Novipirellula caenicola: one gene and its partner. Each later gene encodes a partner of the first gene's protein in a complex. Links are inferred from orthologs where the notes say so. Each region holds a gene or a part of one and is shown on either strand. Other genes may lie near its edges. The genes, in order: accC and accD.

Region 1 (11,092 bases):
AGAGCTAGCTGAACGCTTTCAGAAGGCGAAGCATTCGAATGTCAACGCCACGCAACAAGGAGCCTCATCCGATGAATCCTAAAGTCGATCGATCACAAACCGTCTCTGGTGACGGCCGTACCTCGGCGCGCCGCAGCGTCACAAGAGCCGAATGGGTGACGTTGGGGCTGATCGCACTCCCTTTTGTCGTGCTGGCGGGATGTTTCGCATTGGATGCAATCGAGGCAAACGCTGCAAAAGCAAACATCCGTGAATACGTCGCACAGCAGATTGCCGCCGGACATCCCGTGGACCGCGTATCGTTGGCCAGACGGTATGATCAACGGACGAGCCGAGAGGAGACGCCGGCCTGGGCAACGCTATTAGAAGCGTCGCGGCCGTTGCAGGACGCACCAAGTCTGGGTGTACGGAGCGGAGACGCAGGGCTGGACTTACCGTCGACGCTCTCTGAAACTCCGTCGATGGCTCGCCAAGGGGAATCGTCGCTTCCCGTCGTCGATTTTGTTGTCAAACGGGACGCAGCACTGACGCGTGCACGCGAAGCATTGCTGAACCGTGGATCATCGACGAGCGATGACAAAGCGGTCTGGTTTCCCTTCGTGCTCTGGGCCAGACACCTGCATTCCATATCGAGCGTCTGGGAATTCTATGAGGATGACAACCAAGCGTTCCGATCAGCGATCGCGCATGGTGAGAATGATCTTGCGATCGAAGTTTTGCAAAGGTTCATCCGCACCAACTGGAAATTAAATTCCGAAATCGAGACCTCTTGGACCGCTACAGCAAAAATAATTCCGGGCGAAGTGATCCATCTGATTCGCGAATCGCTTGCGGTAGCCGACTGGGACGCAGACCAACTGGCAACGCTACGCGAAATGATCGAGACGGCTCCAAATTACGCCGAGCGGTTGGACCAACAGATGCAGCAGACCATGGCGGTTTCGCTTGACGAACTTGACCTCAGCGACGGCGTGGTTGCGGGTGAGATCAACCGAGAGTACCGAGGTTCGCTGCCAGTCAAGCTTTCATCCCAGGCGGCTTGGCAATGGATCCAATTTATGCAACGAGCGAGAGATATGGGAGAACCTGGAACATGGTCCAGGTTCCTTAGCTTGCAGAGCGAGCCATGGTACGACCAGCGGCATGGAGGCTTGGACACCGTTTCGCTCACGTCGTTCCCGTTTGCATCGGGCACCTCCCTCATTGCATCAACGACGGTTTCCACCCACTTTGCAAATGCCGGAATGGCAACTTACGAATCGAATCGACGTTGGGCCTTAACTGCGATTGGAATCAAGCAGTATCAAATGCAAAACAACGCGTGGCCACAATCGCTTGCGGACCTTCGCGATGTGGGGCTAACGAGCGACGATTGGCAAATCATGCCGGGCGTCGAATTCGGTTACCAGGATCGGCCTCTGCTGCCGCAAACAACCGCTGGCAGCGAAGTCGTGCTGTGGACCGCCCAACTAAAGGAGGGGCACCTCGACGAAGCCATCCAGCGGTTTGCGGCCGGCCACGAGTCGGTAAGTCCTCCCATGGAAGTCAATTCGACGAAATTCGACATGCAGCGAATCACGCTGATTCGCAAGTAGAGTTGAGAGCAGCGGAACGTTTACGCATGCGTCGGATTGTTTCGCGAATAGGACGAAAGTCTTTACGGCTTGTTGCTTCAGTCGTACGATGGACTTCCTAGTCCGTCGAATCCATCATTGACGGACGAGGACGTCCATCATCCCCCCTTGCCGCAGGAAACTTCACAAAATCAACGAGCCGTTTACCGCTTGTTGTTTTAGTCGTACGATGGACTTCCTAGTCCGTCGAATCCATCATTGACGGACGAGGACGTCCATCATACTCCCCTTGCCGCAGGTAACTTCGTAAATCAACAAGCCGTTTACGGCTTCCGCTACGAGCAGGCCCTCATCCTTGCAAGACGATTAGACGCCAATTCCCGCGTTCAAATCGAGACTTGGTGCTTTGGTCGGCCCGCGGTGGGTTGCTTCGTCGAGCTCGGGTACAGGAACCAGTTCGGTATCGGTTTCCGAGTCTTCGAGAGGTGCGGCTTCGGTTGGCATTGCTTCGGTTGGTACGGCGGAGCCGCTTCCTGAATTCAGCTCGACCTGCGGCGATACAACCGATCCGTCGAGTGGTCCGACTGACAGCACCGTCGATCCATCAGGCAGCACCATTCCTGGACGCAGGTCCGACGACGATGGGTCGACACGACCTACCGAGTAAGGCGGCTCGACACTGGGCTGATGCTGGAATTCGCTGCGGTAACCAGGCACTCCATATTGGGGTTCAATCGCACTTTCGTACGGATAGGTGGACCCGCCGTAGGCAGGCGCGGTGTCGTAGCTGAATCCGGGGTAGGCCGAACCGTAATAGGTAGACCCACGGTAAATCGGCGTGTAACCGGTTGCGGGATAGCGATAGTAATCGCTGCCGTAGCCGATCCCACCATAGCCGAGACTGCCGTAGCCAAATCCGCTGTAGCCGTACGGATATCCACTGCCGATCGAAATGCTGAAACCCCGGCCCGAATATAGATTACTGCCGTAAAAGCCGCTACCAAAACCATAGCCGCCACCAAAGTGGCCATGATCATGATGGTGGTGATGATGATGATGCCCAGCGTGATGCCCACCCCCGTGATGTCCACCGCCGTGATGTCCACCGCCACGATTTTGGGCCATCAATGACGACTGGCCGAAAACCAATCCGGCAACCGCGATCCCAAACGCAACTCGACGCATATTAGAAAACAACATCAATCCTGGCTCCTGCGCGAAACATCGCGACACAATCGAAGGCCTGCTGACGAGATCGCTCGAACGCGATGCGGCGAGTTTAGGGACACATCCCTAAAACCATTCCAATCGCCGTCAGCCGTGCGCAATTCAACCACTTCTATCCTAGAACATGGCTAAGGATAGGCAAATGAATTACGCAAATTCCGTGACTGCCAATGACGGCACTTGTTTCCCATCGCAACGATCAGCAAACGCGTGGATGGTTGCCGCGAAAAGTGCCAGTCTTCACCTTGCTGGCGAAGGTCGTTACCTGCTTGATGATTTGCCCCGATTGCAAATCGCACCGGTGGGCCGAAAGGCACCGGGGCGTGCGTGGGACCCGGCCGCTGACGCGTCGCGGCTCAATAAATCAACAAGCCGTTGACGACTTGTTGATTTAGTGAAGGTTCCTGCGGCAAGGGGTGTAGGATGGACTTCCTAGTCCGTCAATGGTTGATTCGACGGACTAGGAAGTCCATCGTACGACCAAAACAACAAGCCGCCCGCGACTTCCGCTACGCCGAACTCGCACAACGCTAGCGCAAACGACTGCACCGCGTTCGGCAAATGGCATCTACTTTGATTTTTCTGCGGCTTTGTAGACGCTGGCCGAATGCACGTAGTGTTTGGCGGTTTCGATCAACCGCTTCCGCTGTTCTTCGCTGACATCGGCAATCACTTTGGCGGGAACGCCAACGGCCAATTTGCCCGCGGGGACCACGGTCCCCTCGGTTACCACCGCTCCGGCACCAATGATCGCACCGGCGCCGATTTTGGCCCGGCTGAGCACCACGGCACGGATCCCAATCAACGCACCGTCTTCGACCACCGCACCATGCACGACCGCCGAATGCCCCACGGTGACATCGTCACCGATGACGCAAGGCGAACCTTGGTCGGTATGCAACAGCGACAAGTCTTGGATGTTGGTCCGCTTGCCAATTTTGACGTACTCGGTATCTCCGCGAACAACCGATCCGAACCACACGCTCGAGGATTCTTCGATGGTCACGTCACCACAGATGGTGACGTTGTCCGCGATAAACGCTGACGAATCAATCTGCTCAGGCCGGAACACGGGATCAATTCGACGAGCTGACATGACGCCGGAACCTACTTCAAGAATTCGCGTTCAACAAACTTGGTATCGTGGCGACCTTCGAGGAATTCGAGGTGCTGCAAGACTTTGTCGTGAAAGGACGCCGTCGTGCAGATGCCTTCGACTTGCATTTCCCGCAGCGCCCGCCGCATCGTTGCGATCGCTTCGGCACGGGTGGGCCGATGAACGATCAATTTTCCGATCATCGAATCGTAGTAGGGCGGCACCGTGTAGCCGGCATAGACGTGCGAATCGAACCGCACGCCCAAACCGCCGGGAACAAACATCTTGTCGATGCGTCCAGGATTGGGCTGGAAATTTTTCTCGGGGTCTTCGGCATTGATGCGACATTCAATCGCGGCACCTTCGCATTTCACATCTTCTTGAGTGAACGAAAGTTTTTCGCCTGCGGCGACGCGAATCTGTTCTTTGATCAAATCGATTCCGGTGATCATTTCGGTGACCGGATGTTCGACTTGAATTCGCGCGTTCACTTCGATGAAGTAGAAATTGTTGTCGGCGTCGACAATGAATTCGACCGTGGCCGCATTGGTATACTCGGCTCCGCGGATCATTCTCACAGCGGCTTCGCAGATTTCGATTCGTCGCTCTTCCGGAAGACTCGGACTAGGCGCTTCTTCGATCAACTTTTGATGCCGTCGCTGGACGCTGCAATCGCGTTCGAACAAATGGCAAACGTTGCCGTGCGAATCGGCGATCACTTGGACTTCGACGTGACGAGGCGAACCGACGTAGCGTTCCAGGTAAACGCCGCCGTTACCAAATGCCGCTTCGGCTTCGGTACGAGCTTGCGAAACCGCGGTCGCCAACGTTTTTTCGTCCTCGGCAACCCGCATCCCTTTCCCACCGCCGCCAGCGGTCGCTTTGATCAAAACGGGGAAGCCAATTTTTTTGGCGACTTCGATCGCTTCGGCGTTGTCGTTGATCAACCCATCGCTGCCGGGAACGACCGGAACGTTGTTGGCGATGGCCATAGCGCGAGCGGTATTCTTATCGCCCAACTTTTCCATCGCTTGCGGGCTTGGACCGATGAACTCGAATCCGCTGGACCGGCACACTTCGTTGAAGTGAGCGTTTTCGGCCAAGAAGCCATAACCGGGATGAATCGCATCCACGCCGGCCACTTCGGCGGCCGCGATGATTTGGTCGATTTTTAGATAGCTGTCAACGCTACGCGGTTTACCAACGCAATACGCTTCGTCCGCCAATTTGACGTGCATCGAATCGGCATCGGCTTGGCTATACACCGCCACCGAACCGATTCCCATTTCACGACAAGCGCGGATCACGCGCAGAGCAATCTCGCCACGATTGGCAATCAGGATCTTTTTAATCACAGAGTTGTCTACGTTTTAGGCGTTCGGATCGATACGAAACATCGGCTTGCCGAAGTCCACCGGTTGTTGGTCGTTGACCAGGATCTCGACAACGGTTCCGCTGCATTCGGCGGGAATTTCGTTGAAGACCTTCATGGCCTCGACAATACACACGATTGTGTCTTCGGTAACGCGTTGACCGACTTTGACAAACGGCTCGGATTCGGGATTGGCCCGTGAATAAAACGTGCCGATCATCGGAGCGTCGATGGTGATCGTGTTCGCGCTTGCCGGAGGCGCCGCGGCGGCAGGGGCAGCCGCGGGTGCCGATGCGGCTGCGGGTGCCGGTGCAGCTGCGGCCGGCATGTACACCGGAGCGGCTGAGCCACGATTTAGTTTGATCTTCTCATCGCCTTGTTGGAGATCGACCTCCGACAATTCGTGTTCTTCCATCAACTCTACGATCATGCGAAGCCGATCGATATCGAAAATATCGGAACTTTGCTTTCCGCCTTTACTCATACTTGACTCACCGTCAGAAAGATTGACGTTCATGTAAATTTTGGGATGCGGAAGTTTTACAGCACCAACCGACAATCATCGAGACCCTTAGGTAGGGTAGTGAGCACTTCGCAACCAGTTTCCGTCACCAGTACATCATCTTCGATGCGAATGCCAAATTCGTTACCGATATACACTCCAGGCTCAACGGTGACAATCATACCCGCAGCGAGTTCATCTTCACAATTCGACGACATCCGCGGAGATTCGTGGATTTGCAGCCCAATTCCGTGCCCCAAACCGTGGTTAAACTTGTCTCCCAGCCCCGCTTTGCCGATCACGCCGCGAGCGATTTTATCGATTTCTTTGCCTTCGACTCCCGGTTTGATCGCGTCAATCGCCGCCATTTGAGCCTCTAACACGACTTCGTACGCCCGCTCAAACTCGCTAGAAACGTTGCCAACGGACAAGGTCCGCGTGATATCGCTGGCGTATCCCCGGTATTTTGCCCCCCAATCGATCAGCACCACGCCGTTCGTCGGCATAAAAATTTCCGCGGGATGATAGTGCGGCAAGGCGGCGGCGGCGTTAAACCCGACAATCGGCTTGAAACTTGCCGATTCAGCCCCCAAAAATCGCATTTTCGCTTCCAATTCATGTGCAATCGCCCGCTCAGTCCATTTCGGCGACAACATTGGCACGAGCGACTGAAAACTTCGCTGGGCGATCGAAACGGCCCCCCGAGTGGTCGCAATCTCGTCTTCGTCCTTGATCATTCGTTGGCGCTCGACGACCCCGGTGGTCTCGATCCACGAAACATCGGGACATTGGTCACTCATTTTGCGATAATCGCTTAGCGAGATCACGGCCGACTCGATTCCGACCCGCTCGTACCCCGAATCGCCTAGCACTTGTTTGACCAAATCCATCATCAATTGACTCGGCGGGCGGATCGCAGCCGAAACCGACGGACATTCGTTGGCCAATTGGATTTCGTAGCGACCATCGCTGAGCATCGTCGCTCGATCCGGCCCGACCAACAAATAGGAGCTGTCGCCGGTAAACCCGGTCAAATAACGAACGTTGATTTCGTCGGTCACCAACATCGCGTCGATTTCCAGCGAAGCGAGCGATTGGCGAAGTGCGTCGAGCCGTTGAGTCATGATTTAATCGTGGTGGACGTGGGCTTTGGGATCGTAATCGTGGTGTTCTTGATTCACGTGAACGTGAATCTGAGGGTAGTTTGTGTACAGCCACCGCCATCCCGATTCGGTTACCAACGAATTGTCCAAATACAAGGACTCGAGATAGGGAAGCGAGGCGAGCGATTTCAGTCCGTCGTTGGTCACGGGGACGTCGATTAAATGCACGCCACGGAGCGATTGGATTGACGCGATTTCGCGAGTCACTTCGTTGCCAAGCTTCGGCGAGGCAATCCGCAGCTGTCGCAGTTCGGGGATCGCCTTTAACAACTGAACTCCCTTTGCGGTGCACTCGGCATGAGGCAGGTTGACATACCATAGCGAACTGCACTTGGCCAACGTCGCCATCCCGGCATCGGTAATCGGCGAATATCGCAGCCGGACCAACTGCAAATTCGGTAGCGTTGGCAAGTGGGCGATGCCTTCGTCGGTAACGCGTCCTTGATCGACAATCAGCGTTTCAACCGCTTCAAGATCCTTGACCTGCAGCAGCATCGAATCGGTGATTTCGAAATCGTCGATCTCCAGCGCCGTCGCCTTGCCTTGGACCAACGGTTCGTGAATCTGGTCAAACTTTTCCTGCGGCGATGGCTCGACGTGCTGGGACTGGGCCGAGGTCGGGTTCGATTGGGTCCAGCGATATCCGGCATAGGCAATTGCGACAACCAGAATCGTCACGCCGATCGCCCATCGTTGGCCACGAAATTTCGCCGAAGCCTCCGCAGCGTCGCCCGACCCCGAATCGAGGTTCGCAGCGTCCTTCGCGGTGCCATCGACCGCGGCGTTTCGCGGGTCGGATTCGTCTGTAGATTCTTGTGCCATGCCCACGATCTTAGCGGCGCGATCTTGGTTCGAGTAGGTCTATCGTTATCGAGGTGGACGGCCCCTCCGGACACTTCCCATGACAAGCCATTTTTCTTGTGGCCCGTTTTCGGTGGAATCCTTTTTCCCGTGGTGGCCGCTACTGTAGTGGCCCCCGCACGATGGGGTTGCAATCAGGGCCGGCCGTTTTGGGGTCCCAAAGGTGGCGGCACGGCGATGGCGGTTGGAGTACGCAGCGTGCCGTCAGTGTTGCGGTAACAAAAAGTCTGCGAAGGAATCGCTGACGACCGGGTGTTACAACCTCGGATGGATCTTCTGAAGTTGCGTTATTGTCGTTTTTCCCGAAAAATCGTAACCCGACGCGCAACCTTAGAAGATACACCTGTATCGTGGCATCGGGGTTTCGCCGAAGCAAAACCCCGATGCACACAGAAGTTTCATCGCCGAGCGGCTCAGCGAGACGATTGACCCAGTAACCGTCGCCCCAAGCTTTGGATGCTCAAACCATCCGAAGATGGCGTTTGAACGAATCCCGCAATACGTCCAACTACGATGAAACTTCTTGATATTCGTTTAGCCCCGCGGCTGCTTTCTGCAACCGTGGGTGTGGGATTAACACCTAGCCGAAACCGCTGTCAACGGCGATTCGTGATTCGAGAAAACTTTTTCAGTTTCACGGTTCCGAGCCGACTCCTTTTGGCGGTCCATTCTCGGCAGCGTTTGATCGCAAATTCCGCCTAAAAACGCCCCCAGGCTGCACCACGTCGTCGCGACGGTTGCAGCCTGGGTTGACCGCATTTTTGTTAGCGAAGCTCACTCTGGACCGACAAGTCGGCTTCCACCACCACTTCGGCGACCTGTACCGATGCTTCGGCGGCAGCCACCGCTCCGGCTCGAACCATCAACGCTTCGCCAACCGACTCGGGGACCGGCTGGACCGCGGGCACAGGCCAGACACCAGCAATCAACTCGACCGCGTGATGAGCCACTTGGTGGCTGGAGGTGGCAACGCGATGGAACCGCGAACCGAGCATCCGGCCCAATCGTCGAGCGGCACCGCGGCGAAGATGACGAGCCACCCTTGGCGTCACCGTGTCCACATTCCAAATCAACTCGTCCAACAAGCAATCCGCCGACGCTTGCACAAGAATCGGATCCACGTCCGCAACCGTTTCGGCGTCCGCAACCTGCTCCGCGTCCGCAACCTGCTCCGCATTGGCAACCGGTTCGCTGTCCGCAACCAGTTCGTCGTCGGCCACCAGTTCCGCGTCGTCAATCTCAGCTGGCTCGCTCTGGACAATCGCCTCGACCAACGCTTCGACATCGACCACGGCTTCGACCTCGTCGACAGCCACTTCGTCCGCCGTTTCGGCCTCATCCATCGCGACTTTATCAGCAACGACGGCCTCGTCGACGGATGCCTCGTCGACGGATGCAACTTCGGCTACCGCTTCGACGTCGGCTACCGCTTCGACCTCAGCAACTGCGTCCAACTCCGCAACCGCTTCCGCTTCGACTTCGGCGGTCGACCACATCTCTGGTTTTTCGACGTGATTGTTGCGGTCTAAGATACAGTAGGGTTTGTAGACGAGTGGATAGAAGTTCCAAACTTGGATATCGGCGGCCGCCAAATCATACGGCATGTAGGCTTCTTCGATCGTGGCAATGATCGCCGAAGAACCGATCGTCGCATCCGCAGAAGTTGCGTCCGCTGCGATCGCATCTAGCTCGACCTCAGCCTCAAATTCATCCGCTTCCGCTACCGCTTTGACATCCGCTACCGCTTCGACTTGCTCTTCGGCCACCTCGACGTCCGCCGGCTCCGCCTCGGCCAGCAACTCGGCTTCGGCCACTGCCGCATCGGCCACTGCCGCATTGGACTCTTTCAATTCAGCCTCATCCGCGTCGACCGGCTCCGCTTGAGCCAACTCCACGTCGGCGATTTCGTCCACGTCGACTTCCGCTGGCTCTACTGCGGTGATGTCGGCCGCAATTGGTTCGCTGGCGGCGGGAGCTTCGGCGACGAGCACTTCCGCGGCGGGAGCTTCAGCAACTAGCGCGTCATCCGTTGGGGCTTCGGCGGCGGGTTCGGAAGCCGCGGGCTTCTCGACCGCAGAACCGATCGATGCTTCGCTCTTGGGAGGGGGGGTCGCCATGACATAGCTACTGCTGAGCAAGTCTTCGGCTTCGTGACCGGGAGCGGAAACATCGATCGGTTCTTCGTCAGCGAGTGATTCCAAATCGCTGCGTTCCTCATCGGCAGTTGCAAGATCGCCAGCACCGAGATTGTCGGGGGTGTCCACAATCGGTGCTGGCAAGATTCCTTCGTAATAAGAAACCTCTTCCGCTTCCGCCTCATCATCGCTAGACGCCACGGCGTCATGCGTGCTGCTACTCTTTTCCGCCATCTGCTGAAGCCGCGAGATTTCCTCGAGCGAGCTTTGAGCAAAAGGGGCGACCATCGCAAACGGTTCGATCATCTGTTGGATCGAAACGCGACTGCGACGACTGACGCTTTCCGCAACGGCATACAAGGCATCCAGGACCGCACTCGACTCAGGTGCGTTCGCCTGGTCCAACTCGTCTGCCTCTAATTCTTCACAAGCTTCGGTCACAACCGAACCTTTCTTGATCTCCTTTATTTCTTGCGAAGTTGCGGAAAGCGCCGCGATTGCCAGCGGACCCGAATCGTGAGTCCCCCATCCGCACCACTGATCAAATCCATCTACCGTCGAATCAAGCGGTGCGACATCCGTCTTGGGATCAAAGTTGACGTCCACTGCATAGCTCGCACCGGAGCCAGCGACCGTGATACCGGCAATGAAACAAGACAATAGGAAGCGGCGAACACGCTGAGTTAAACAAATTTTCATGGATAAATCCTCCTGATAAAATTCTGCATACCTCGCAATGTCTCCGACAAGGGACATGGCCGGGACTCTAAACAAAGAGCCAACGAGGTACACAGAGTGCGTCGCTAGCGAGGGCGACTCTATGCGGATGGGTCTGGCGGGAAATAAAATTCCGAAGACATTGGGGCTCGCCATGAGCCAGCGGGAATCAAACCAGAGGTTGATAATCTTGCGGAACAATAAGCGTATCGGCGACTTTTCGGGCTACGGTTACTCTAGCGGCCACGAAAACGATAACGATGCCATGCGACCGTTCCGGTCGTAACGGCTGGGAAGAGCCAGGACCATGTGGCGGATTTCCGCACAAGTCCCGCTGTCCATCCAAGCCCGCATTTCAATGCGAAAAGCGACCGCCTTCGTCCCTCAAATCAATCATTGGCGACGGATCCGCAAGGCCGCAGTTTGCGACAATTCGATCTTCGCC
Region 2 (11,116 bases), on another replicon or contig:
GCCAGTGGCAATCACCACATGATCCGCCGTGACTTGCTGTGACGACAGCGACACACGTGTCGCATTACCGCCCGATTCTTCGATCGATTCGAGCGATTGATTTTCGACAAACGCTACCCCGCGGCTCTGCAGCGAATCACGCCAAGATGCGACCAAGCGTGCCGGCCGCAAATGGGCATCATGTTCGAAATACCAAGCCCCCGCGACATCCTCTTGCAAACCGGGCTCAAAATCCAATAGCTCACTCGCCGACATTCGCCGCGCCGGTTCATTAAAATCACGACGCAGCATCTCATCGATCGGTGCGTACGCTTGAAACGCATGCTGATTCTTATAGACGAACAACAATCCTTGCTTGGTCCATTCACAATCCAATTGGTAATCGCGAATCAAATCACCGTACAGCTGCATCGACTCGGTCAACAGCGGATGAATCGCATGCCCCGATTCAATCCAATCCGTCTCGTTACAGCGACGTGAGAAGTTCCACAACCATTTCCACAGATGGAGGTTCAGCCCCGGCCGAATCCGCAGTGGTGGATTCGGTTTTAACATCGCTTTGATGGTTGAGAAAATCGCCCCCGGTTCAGCCAGTGGCAACGCATGACTGGGGCTGACGTAACCACAATTGCCGTGCGAGCAGCCACCGCCAACACGGCCGCGGTCAATCACCGTCACACGATAGCCACGCAGATTCAAGTAGTGGGCACATGCGATACCGACGACTCCGCCGCCGACGATGGCGACATGCTGAGACTCACCTGCGGACGCGGCAATTCGCTGGCCCTGAACGTGTTGGCCTGAGATGGGCTGGCCTGCGTTGGGCTGGCCCGGCTCGTCTTGGCCAGCATTGTGCTCTGGCAGTTGGTGCTGCGACGAACTGGACGGATCAGGCACGTGTTTGGCGGTCATAAGTACCGAACGGTCAGATGGGCAGCGGATGGACTCGGCGGTTTACGAAGCACGTTTACACCGGGATCCCGTACCGAAATGCATCGTCCGGGTCGAGCAACAATTGGCTTTCGGCGGTCACCGAAGCTTCGCCCGTGACACTCGGTACGATGATCCCTGCACTGGCTGCCACGGAATCGTCCACAGTTTGCTTGGGGTCGAGCCCAATGTTGCCGAGCTGCTTGATTTCTTCATCGGTAGCCAAGCGATAGTTGGCCTCGAAATAGGTCCCGATGATACTTTCTTGGTGCCATCGTTCTCCGGCAGCCAGTTCACCATCGGCAGCCAAACAGGCCAACTTAACACTCGTGCCGGTACCACATGGTGATCGGTCCCATTGGCCGCCGGGACAAAGCACAAAGTTGCGACCGTCGTTGGTCTCTGAATCCCAATACAACTCGATATGGTCAATCACCTTGCCGCCATGGCCGGTGATGCCTTGGTCATCCAAAGCTTTGCGGATCGCTTTGGTAAATGCCAACAGTTCATCGAGATGTTGCGGACGAATCTGAGCCGACTCGCTGCGAACCAAAAAGAACCAATTGCCGCCCCAGGCGATATCTCCAACGACTTGGCCAAACCCTGGCACCTCGACGGCCACCGCTTTGCGATAGCGATAGCTCGGAACATTTTCGACCGTGACGCGGTGCATGTCTTCATCCAATTCGAAACCGATCACGCCCACCGATGTTTCGAGCTGATGATACCCGGGCCCGATGCGGCCGAGATAGGCAAGCGTTGCCGCGACGCCGATCGCACCGTGACCACACATCCCTAGGTACCCGGTGTTATTAAAAAAGATCACTGCGCCGGCGAACTCGGGATTGGTGGGCTTACACAGCAGGGCGCCCACCAACACATCACTTCCTCGTGGTTCATTGATTACCGCCGTGCGATAGTGATCGAATTCTTTGGCAAAACGCTGCTGACGCTGAATCAACGTCCCTTTGCCAAGATCGGGACCACCCGAAACGATCGTCCGTGTGGGTTCACCGCAAGTGTGAGAATCAACCGTCGAGATACGCTCGACTTTCGGAGCAGAGACTTTCATGAGAGAGATATTGTATGGCAAACAATCAAGGTTTCAGTCCATTCACGCGAACGTTCCAATCGAGCTGGGGACGTAAGCGTGAAGCCACGCAAAATGCAATGGCTAAGCAACTATGTTTGCAACAAAATCATCGCGCCACAAGTCTCCACGGCGCAGAATCATCGCCGCTGTCGCAGTCCCACCCATTCTTCCCAGCCATCGTCATGGATAGCGTGCGAGAACAGGGGGGACGGAGGCTGTAAGTCTCGTGAAGATGTTGGTCGCGATTGCAGCACCGGGCAGAGTTGCGGGGACGCAAACGCCAATGGCTTTTTCAAACCAACTCGCCGATCGATGCTTTAAGCCAGTGCGGTTGTGCGATCAACCGGCACTACCATCGCGCCAGGTTGAGCGCTGTTGGTGCGATAATAATCGGGTGCCCAGCGGCCCAGTTCGACGTACATTGCGATGACCGCAACGAGCATGAACAACATCGCGAGAATCAAAATGACGGTGTAAACACTGGGTGGCTGTTTACGTGGTTTCTCAGTCGAGGGTAGTGTCGACACGGTCGCCCTCCTGGATAGTGCCTTGGCTGAAGTCGGGCAGGATTTCCGCGACCGCTCGGTCAGGTTCAATTTTCAACACACGGACCTTGCCAAGGTAGCGGCCCTGTCGACTGATTTCGAGATGATGACCTGATCGCAGCCCATCATCGTATCCAATCGAAACTTCGACCAGTTTCTTAGGACGGTTGATCACCAAAACGGTGCCGTTGCGATCCGGAGGCGATCCATCGAGGGGTTCGTTGATATCGATCCCCTTGGCATCGACGACCTCTTTGTAACGGGTTACTTGGGCCATCAATTGATCGTTCCGCTCGCTTTGGATCTGAACAATCCCACGCAACCGGTTCATTTGGTCGGTCAATTTCAACGTTTGCGTAAACAGCGTGTCGCGGTCTTCTTGTTCCTTGCGAATCTGTTGCCGCAATCGATTTGCTTCGGCCGTCAACTCTTCGAGCTGCAAAGCACGGCTGCGATCGGTTTGAGCAAAGACGGTGTTTTGAGCTTCTTTTTGCTGATAGCTCTCTTCCCGTTTTTGCAGTTGGTCTTTCAATTGGTCCAACTGAGTCGTCAACGCTGCCAATGCGGTTCGCCGCGCGGCTTGTTCACGAGCCAAGGCAGCTTCGACGCGTTGCTGCGTATCACGAAGCTGCTCGTTGGTTGATTCATAATCTTGAATTTGTTCTTTCAGTCCACCCGGGCCTGTCACCACGTCCCGCCAATTGCGGTGCGATGCGTTAACCGCCAAAGCCAAAACCATGAAGGTCAAGCTGAGGATGAGAATGATGACTGAGAACGACTTCCCAAGTAGGGTCATTGCGAAAATTCCGTATACGTTCCGACCGACAAGAGATCCCCGACGAAAAAGAGATCCAGCGACACGATAGGCGGGTGAATTGATCCAATGTCAATTCATCAACGCTGGCACGCTCTGATGGACGAGTCGCGAAAGGCACGCTTGACTCGACCAGTGAAGTATAGTTAGCCAATAAATAGAGTGTCAACGAAAACGTTGTTAAAACAGGTAAACCGAACCTGGATTAACAGTCGGGGCGGTTTGTACCGTTTTTTACGGTATCAATTCCCTCCCCCAACCGGCCTAGTAGTCGAGTCCTTCGAGCGATTTAATCGCTTGTAGGAACTGATCCATGCTTGCCGTTCGCTTCTCGACGTTCGGCTGCAACGCGCCCATGATCGCCCGCGATAACCGTGGCTCGATCTCAGGGCACCGCTCCAACAGATCCTTCGGCGGCGAGGTATCGTGGTGCAGAGCTGCCTTTCCGTTCACTACATCTCCCTGCCATGGATGCTCGAAACAGCACAGGCAGTAACAGGTGATTCCGAACGAAAAAATGTCGACACGAAAATCGGTCGCTCGACGACGGACGATTTCAGGCGACATGTAGAGCGGTGTCCCCGTGCGATTCCCCGGCGCCATGAAGTGACGCGTTGCAGGCACGGTCAAGCCAAAATCGATGAGCTTGAGGCCGCTGAAATCGGGAAAACAAATGAAATTGCGAGGGCAAATGTCGCGATGGATGAAGCCGCGTGAATGGACGTAGCGAATCGCTTCGGCCATCTGGCGAATCAATCCCATCCGATTGCCCTTCAAGTTCGCTTCTTGGCGATTGACGATCACATGCTGCAAACTGGGGCCTTCGACATACTCCATTACCAAAATGGGTTGCCCCTTGCTGGTCACCCCGGCTTCGTAGGTTTCAACCACGTTGGGGTGTTTCATTCCCAACGCGATCTCTCCTTCACTTGGCTTTTTCAGCCCTTTGAAACGGGCTTCAAACTGCTCCATTTTCTCAATGTCAAGCAATTTGACGCCAACGGTGCGTTTGTGCTCACGATCGTTGGCGACGAAGAAATTACTCATCGTGCCGGTGGCACTGGTTCGCATCCGGTCAAAACGTAGCTCGACGTTTATTCGCGCGTTGGCTTTTAGATTGGCCTTTGCTCCGCCATTGGAACCGGAATTGAATTTAGCCTTGAGCGAATCAAATAGCCCCATAGGTCACGTGAGCATTTGGAAACAGGAGAAAAGGGAAATAGCGCCGTCGGTTTCGAAATCGCCGTCTTCAATGGACTACGTTTCTTCTGAAAACCTACTTTCCACAATAGTCAATTGCGCGAGCAATCTCCGTTTTTAGCGATTTTCGTGGCACGATTCGATCGATGTAACCGTGCTCCAACAGAAATTCGCTGGTCTGGAACCCTTCGGGCAATTCGATCCCGATGGTCGCCTTAATTGTTCGCGGCCCGGCAAATCCGATCAACGCTTTGGGCTCGGCAAAGACCAAATCTCCTAACGAGGCAAAACTGGCGGCAACCCCGCCCATAGTGGGGTTCGTGAGAACACTGACAAACAACCCGCCCGCTTCGTCATAGCGTGCCAACGCGGCGGACACTTTGGCCATCTGCATCAGCGAAAGGATCCCTTCGTGCATTCGGGCCCCCCCACCACTGGCGCTAATGATGATCAGCGGCAGGTCATGTTCGGTCGCAAATTCGATCAAACGAGTCAACCGCTCACCGACCACCGACCCCATGCTTCCCATGATGAACGCACTGTCGGTGACCGCAAATGCGACCCGGCGAGCGCGAACCATTCCGGTACCGGTCAGCACGGCATCGCTGAGCCCGGTCCGTTTCTGTTCCGAAACCAGCCGATCGGAATACTTGCGTCGATCCGAAAACTCGAGCGGGTCCGAAGACCGCAAATGCTCGTTCATCGGCTCGAAGGTTCCTTCGTCCAACACCTGTGCGATACGTTCGGTTGCGGAGACGTAGAAGTGGTATTCACACTTGGGACAAACGTTTAGCCGCTGGGCCACCTCTTTCTTGTAGACCGACGCACCGCAACCGGGGCATTTCACCCACAATCCTTCGGGAACGCCCCGTTTTTTGGGCGGTGCCGCCTTGTCCACGCTCTCTTGGCCGGTTGAAGCATCCGCAGCCAAAATCCCTTCGGATTGCGACGGGGCAGAGGTCACCGACGAATTGGGTTCATCGGTCTTGGAAGGGGTCGAATCAACGCTTGCCATGCTATTTCGGACCATACTGTCTTGGGGATCAACAATTTCAAAGTCGGAATCGAACCTTCACCTTAGCCGATTTTTCCAATTTGTGCTCCCTCAAATTCTAGTCGCTTGTAGTCAAATGCGGGACATGGCCCCCCGCACCCCTCATGACCCCAAGTCCCGGTTTCGCTAAATTGCAGTCTACTCAACTTGACGCTCCAAACGCACCGCTTGGAAAAGCGGGTGAAAAATTGGCTGCTGCGGATAATTGAGTCGAAACCCGCCCCCCCTTCCTCTTCTTTCGACGACACGATCATGACGATTCGACCGGTACGTAAACTCCTTGTCGCCAATCGCAGCGAAATCGCGACCCGAGTCTTCCGCAGTGCAACGGAACTTGGAATTCGCACGGTAGCGATTTATTCCCACGAAGATCGTTACGCACTGCACCGCTTCAAGGCGGATGAGGCGTATCAGATCGGCGAACCCGGCGAACCGATCCGCTCGTACTTGAACATCGAAGCGATCGTCGACTTGTGTAAGAAGCATGACGTCGATGCGGTCCACCCGGGTTATGGATTCCTGTCGGAAAACCCCGAGTTCGCCCGGGCACTGGAAAACGCCGGCATCTTGTTTGTCGGCCCCAGCGTCAATTCGCTGGAGCAGCTCGGGGACAAAACCGCCGCACGCAAGATCGCCGAGGCGGCCCAGGTGCCGGTCTTGGGAGGCAAGAACGAAGCGCTCTCTAGCGTCGATGAAGCACTCGAAATCGCCGACTCGATGGGCTACCCCGTGATCTTGAAAGCATCCAAAGGAGGCGGCGGACGCGGAATGCGGGTCGTCAATTCGGCAGACGAATTGCCGGCGGCACTCGAAGCGGCTCAGCGTGAAGCGAAAACCGCGTTCGGCAGCGATGAAGTGTTTGTCGAGCGGTTCGTTCAGCGAGCGCGTCACATCGAAGTCCAATTGCTCGGCGACCGACACAACAACTTAGTTCACCTGTGGGAACGTGACTGCAGCGTTCAGCGGCGACACCAAAAGGTCGTCGAAATCGCACCGGCTCCGAACTTGAGTAGCGACATCCGCCAAGCGATGTGCGAAGCGGCAATCAAAATCGGCCGCGCCGTCGGCGGGGACTCCAGCGGCTATGAAAATGCCGGCACCGTCGAATTCCTTTACGATGTTGACGCAAAGCAATTCTTCTTTATCGAGGTCAATCCTCGCATCCAAGTTGAACACACGGTGACCGAAGAAGTCACAGGGATCGACATCGTTCGCAGCCAAATCTTGGTCGCCCAGGGCTATCCGCTCGATAGCGAAGAGGTGGGATTGTCGTCGCAAGACGCGATTCACACCAGCGGGTTTGCGATGCAGTGTCGCGTGACGACCGAAGACCCGAGCAACCAATTCCGTCCCGATTACGGCCGGATCAGCCATTACCGCAGCGCCGCCGGGCTGGGGATTCGCTTGGACGCCGGCAGCGCTTTCAGCGGCGCGGTGGTCAACCCGTTTTACGATTCGATGTTGGTGAAAGTCACCGCACGGGCTCCCTCGCTGGCCTCGGCTGCATCACGCATGAACCGCTGTTTGCACGAATTCCGCATTCGTGGCGTGAAGACGAACATCCCGTTTTTGATCAAGATGATCAACTATCCGGCGTTCTTGGCCGGCGAGGCCACGACCCGTTTGATCGACCAAACGCCGTCGCTGTTTGAATTGCCACGCCGCCGCGACCGAGCGAGCAAGTTGTTGGCGTTTCTGGGGGAAACGATCGTCAACGGCAACCCGCTTGTCGTCGGACGCCCTGTGGCAACACGCCGCGAACCGGCTCCGGTACCGCAACTGAAAAAACTCGCGGAACTGCCCGGCAAACAGTTACCCGAAGGAACCAAGGACATCTTTCGCCGCGAAGGTGCCGAGGGACTTGTCAAATGGGTTCAGAATCAAAAAGGATTGCTGTTTACTGACACCACGATGCGAGACGCGCATCAATCGTTGTTGGCCACGCGAGTGCGAACGTTTGACATGTTGCAAATCGCACCAGCGTACGCCCAGCTAACGCCCCAATTGTTTTCACTGGAAATGTGGGGCGGAGCCACGTTTGATACTACGATGCGATTCTTAAAAGAATCTCCGTGGCAACGCCTCGCCGACTTGCGTGAACAGGTCCCCAATATCCTGACTCAAATGTTGCTGCGAGCCAGCAACGCGGTGGGCTACACAAACTATCCCGACAACGTCGTGCGTTTGTTTGTACGCGAAGCCGTGCAAGCAGGGATGGACGTTTTCCGTGTTTTCGATGCACTCAATTGGCTCGAAAACATGAACGTGGCGATGGACGCGGTGTTGGCCGAAGGCGGGATCTGCGAAGCATCGATCTGTTACACCGGCGACCTGCAAAACCCACGTCGCACCAAGTACGACATCAAGTACTACGTCGAACTGGCTAAACAGCTGGAAAAACGCGGTGCCCATTTGTTGGCGATCAAGGATATGGCCGGACTTTGCAAACCGGCGGCGGCGGTCCAGTTGATCCGTGCGTTGCGAGAAGAAATTGGTATCCCGATCCATTTCCACACGCACGACACCGCAGGCATCCAAGCGGCAACCATCCTGGCTGCCGCTGGCGAAGGCTTGCAGATTGCCGACGCCGCACTCGCACCGCTTTCCGGCGGAACCAGCCAAGTCAACTTGAACACGTTGGTCGAAGCGCTTCGCGATACCGATCGCGAGTCTTCTCTATCGACCGAGGCGTTGACGCAGTTGGCAACATATTGGCAAGCCGCACGCGAATTTTACTTGCCCTTTGAAAGCAGCGTGTTGCCCGCTACCGGCGACCTCTACGAACACGAAATGCCGGGCGGACAATACACCAACTTGTATCAACAAGCTCGTGCGTTGGGGCTATCCGATCGCTGGGCCGAAGTATGTAAAGCCTACGCCGGCGTGAATCGCTTGTTTGGTGACATCGTCAAAGTCACCCCGACCAGCAAAGCGGTCGGCGACATGGCGCTGTTCTTGGTTGCTAACGAGATGTCAGCCGAAGACGTTTTGACGGCTGACAAATCGCTTGCCTATCCTGCCAGCGTGATTGATTTGATCGGCGGACGGATGGGACAACCGCCAGGCGGATTCCCCGACGAAGTCATCAAGATCATCTTGGGTGACCAGAAACCGGTTCTCAATCGTCCCGGTGATTCGATGCCTGACGCCGACGTCGCTGCCGCTCGGGCGGCGGCCGCCAAGTTGACCGGCGATCCTGAAAACGACCGCGCCGCCGTCACGCATCTGCTGTACCCAAAGGTGTTCGAGGACTTTGCTAAACACCGCAACACGTATGGCGACGTCGATCACATTCCGACGCCTAACTTTTTCTACGGACAAGAACCGGGCGAAGAAATCGCGGTCGATATCGAACCGGGTAAACGCTTGATCGTCAAATTCCTCGCCGTCGGAGTGCCTCATCCTGATGGGACGCGGACTGTTTTCTTTGAACTGAACGGTCAACCACGCGAAGTGTCGATCCTCGACAAATCGCTCGAACCGAAAGTCAAAGCGGCGGTCAAGGCGGACCCCAACGATCCTGGCCAAGTCGCCGCCAGCATGCCGGGTATGGTGATTACCGTCGCTGCAGCCGAAGGCGACAAGGTCAAAGAGGGCCAGAAATTGATGGTGCTCGAAGCGATGAAGATGGAAACCACGATCAACGCGCCGGTCAGCGGAACGATCGCCAGCATCCAAACGCCTGCAGGCACGCAAGTCGAAGCGGGCGATTTGTTAGCGACGATCACGGTCAAGTAGCCGAAGTCCTATCAGCCATCTAGAAGTTGCGTGATTGCCGTTTTTCCCGGCAAATCACAACCCGACGCGTCAGTTTCTAGGTTGCTATTTTTGTGCCGGAGGCTCTTTGTGGAATAGCCTTGGACTTTGGTCCAAGGTTAGCGGTTCTGAAATTGGCACCCCGTCGCGGAGCGACGTTCTGTGGCGAACGATTAAGTCACAAAACGTCCCGTTGGGACTCGATTGATACTGGCGAAAGTCATCGGACTAAAGTCCGAGGCTATCGAAATATGTCGCTCCGCGACAGCAAATAGCACAACTTCAAAAAATTCAGCTCCCGGGCTTCGGTCGCTCGAAGCCCCACGATGCGGCCATCGCATCGGCCGCTTCTTCGATGTCAGTGATCTCGCCCCACCCCCCGTTGCGAAGATAGGCATGAGCGAATTCGTGCGCGATCACGTACCATGCAAACGTTTCGGGTGCATCGGCTAGTTTCAATCGCAGCACCACGCAGCGACTGGTTTTTCCAGCATCCCCTGGCGCGGGCATCAAGAACGACCACCCCACCCCCGGTTGATAGTTGTCAACCGTGACCTGGAAGCGATGGTCGTCCAAAAAATCTTGTTGCACTTCGGCCGGCAATCGCTCAAGGACATGCCGCACCCGGCGCAGCAAGACCGGGTGATCCGAAAACGGGGCAAGGTAGGGGGCGAAACGCATCAATCAACCGGTCTTCGTTTTGAACCAAGGAATGTCGTGGCGAGCATGAGATTCGCATCTTACCCTGCCGGACTCAATTTGTTTACCTGAAGGGCTTTGCCCGCGATGAAAGCCAACGCAGTGAAGCATTTGCGGGTAGGGCCCCTCCCCGGCAAGGTGGCCATTCGCAATTGGACGACTATCATCCGCCGAACCACTAAGCCGGTGCTCTGCTTTGCTGCGGTCCGGCCTGCATGGATCTGCCCCCCTCTTCCTCTTAGCAAACATCAGTAGGCTGCAACCGCTGCCTCGTAGGCGGGCAGCGCCTCGTTGATGAACAATGCCATCGTCGCGCCAAAACGCGGATTGATCTCCAGCAACTTGATTCCGCTGCCGTGCGGTTTGTAATCGATACAGCAAACGCCCTCGTAGCCAATCGCTCTCAACATCTCTTCGAAAAGGCCGGTGTAAGGGGAATGGTCTGACGTCTGACGCTTTACCGGTTTGCCATGTCGTCCTTTGACATACACCCCCGGCGGAAAGAAATATTTGCAGGTGCGGCTAAAGACAACTTGCCCCTTCGCAATGACCAGATGGGTAGCAAATTCTTCTTGTCCACTGATATGCTCGAGCGTGAAATGCGATTCTGCATTCAACAGCGTTTCTAATTCGCGTTCATCGTCGGAGTTTTGGATGATGAAGGTTCCATCGCCAAATCCAGAAACACGTTTCTTCACGACATACGGATACTCAAATCGACAGCCCGTCGCTGGCATGTGCTCGCCAAAACCATACTGAGTCAACCGATGAATCAATGCTTGTTTGTCATCGCACAATTCGATCACCTCGGTACTCGGCACGATCGCCTTTTGGCCATGAAGTGAGCGGTGGTGCAGGTTAAAGTACTTTTCGTCACGCACCGTCAGCGGAAAAAGCAAATCAAAACGCCGGACATTGACGTCGGACAGGTTGTAGCAGAACGGAACGTAATCCCGTAACGATTGGCCAATCGCGTTGTTCCAGTCGTGTTTGCGTGAAAACAACACCGATGGCTTTCGCTGAAT

The links.
Region 2: the proteins of accC (region 1) and accD are in contact, whole or in part, in a solved structure (PDB 8UXZ), measured with the Escherichia coli proteins. The link is inferred for Novipirellula caenicola from one-to-one orthologs.

What each region holds. Positions count from the first base shown.
Region 1 is NZ_BAABRO010000001.1:717,623-728,714, forward strand. What follows is about bases 3,081-5,962. They hold accC (acetyl-CoA carboxylase biotin carboxylase subunit), read right to left. Parts: upstream 5,253-5,962; coding sequence 3,909-5,252; downstream 3,081-3,908. Other genes in these bases: ABEA92_RS02505 (hypothetical protein), read left to right, coding at 3,081-3,180; ABEA92_RS02510 (gamma carbonic anhydrase family protein), read right to left, coding at 3,370-3,897; accB (acetyl-CoA carboxylase biotin carboxyl carrier protein), read right to left, coding at 5,268-5,753; ABEA92_RS02525 (M24 family metallopeptidase), read right to left, coding at 5,810-5,962. Outside these bases: ABEA92_RS02490 (hypothetical protein), read left to right, coding at 1-82; ABEA92_RS02495 (hypothetical protein), read left to right, coding at 72-1,595; ABEA92_RS02500 (hypothetical protein), read right to left, coding at 1,941-2,774; more of ABEA92_RS02505, read left to right, coding at 2,944-3,080; more of ABEA92_RS02525, read right to left, coding at 5,963-6,895; ABEA92_RS02530 (leucine-rich repeat domain-containing protein), read right to left, coding at 6,899-7,756; ABEA92_RS02535 (hypothetical protein), read right to left, coding at 8,560-10,629. UniProt on the Escherichia coli protein: This protein is a component of the acetyl coenzyme A carboxylase complex; first, biotin carboxylase catalyzes the carboxylation of the carrier protein and then the transcarboxylase transfers the carboxyl group to form malonyl-CoA.
Region 2 is NZ_BAABRO010000016.1:79,649-90,764, reverse strand. Bases 3,629-6,534 are described here. They hold accD (acetyl-CoA carboxylase, carboxyltransferase subunit beta), read right to left. Parts: upstream 5,598-6,534; coding sequence 4,659-5,597; downstream 3,629-4,658. Other genes in these bases: ABEA92_RS24245 (pyruvate carboxylase), read left to right, coding at 5,889-6,534; ABEA92_RS24255 (serine/threonine protein kinase), read right to left, coding at 3,647-4,564. Also shown: ABEA92_RS24275 (NAD(P)/FAD-dependent oxidoreductase), read right to left, coding at 1-912; ABEA92_RS24270 (proline racemase family protein), read right to left, coding at 968-2,002; ABEA92_RS24265 (hypothetical protein), read right to left, coding at 2,341-2,550; ABEA92_RS24260 (hypothetical protein), read right to left, coding at 2,528-3,364; more of ABEA92_RS24245, read left to right, coding at 6,535-9,374; ABEA92_RS24240 (hypothetical protein), read right to left, coding at 9,684-10,073; ABEA92_RS24235 (ATP-grasp domain-containing protein), read right to left, coding at 10,340-11,116.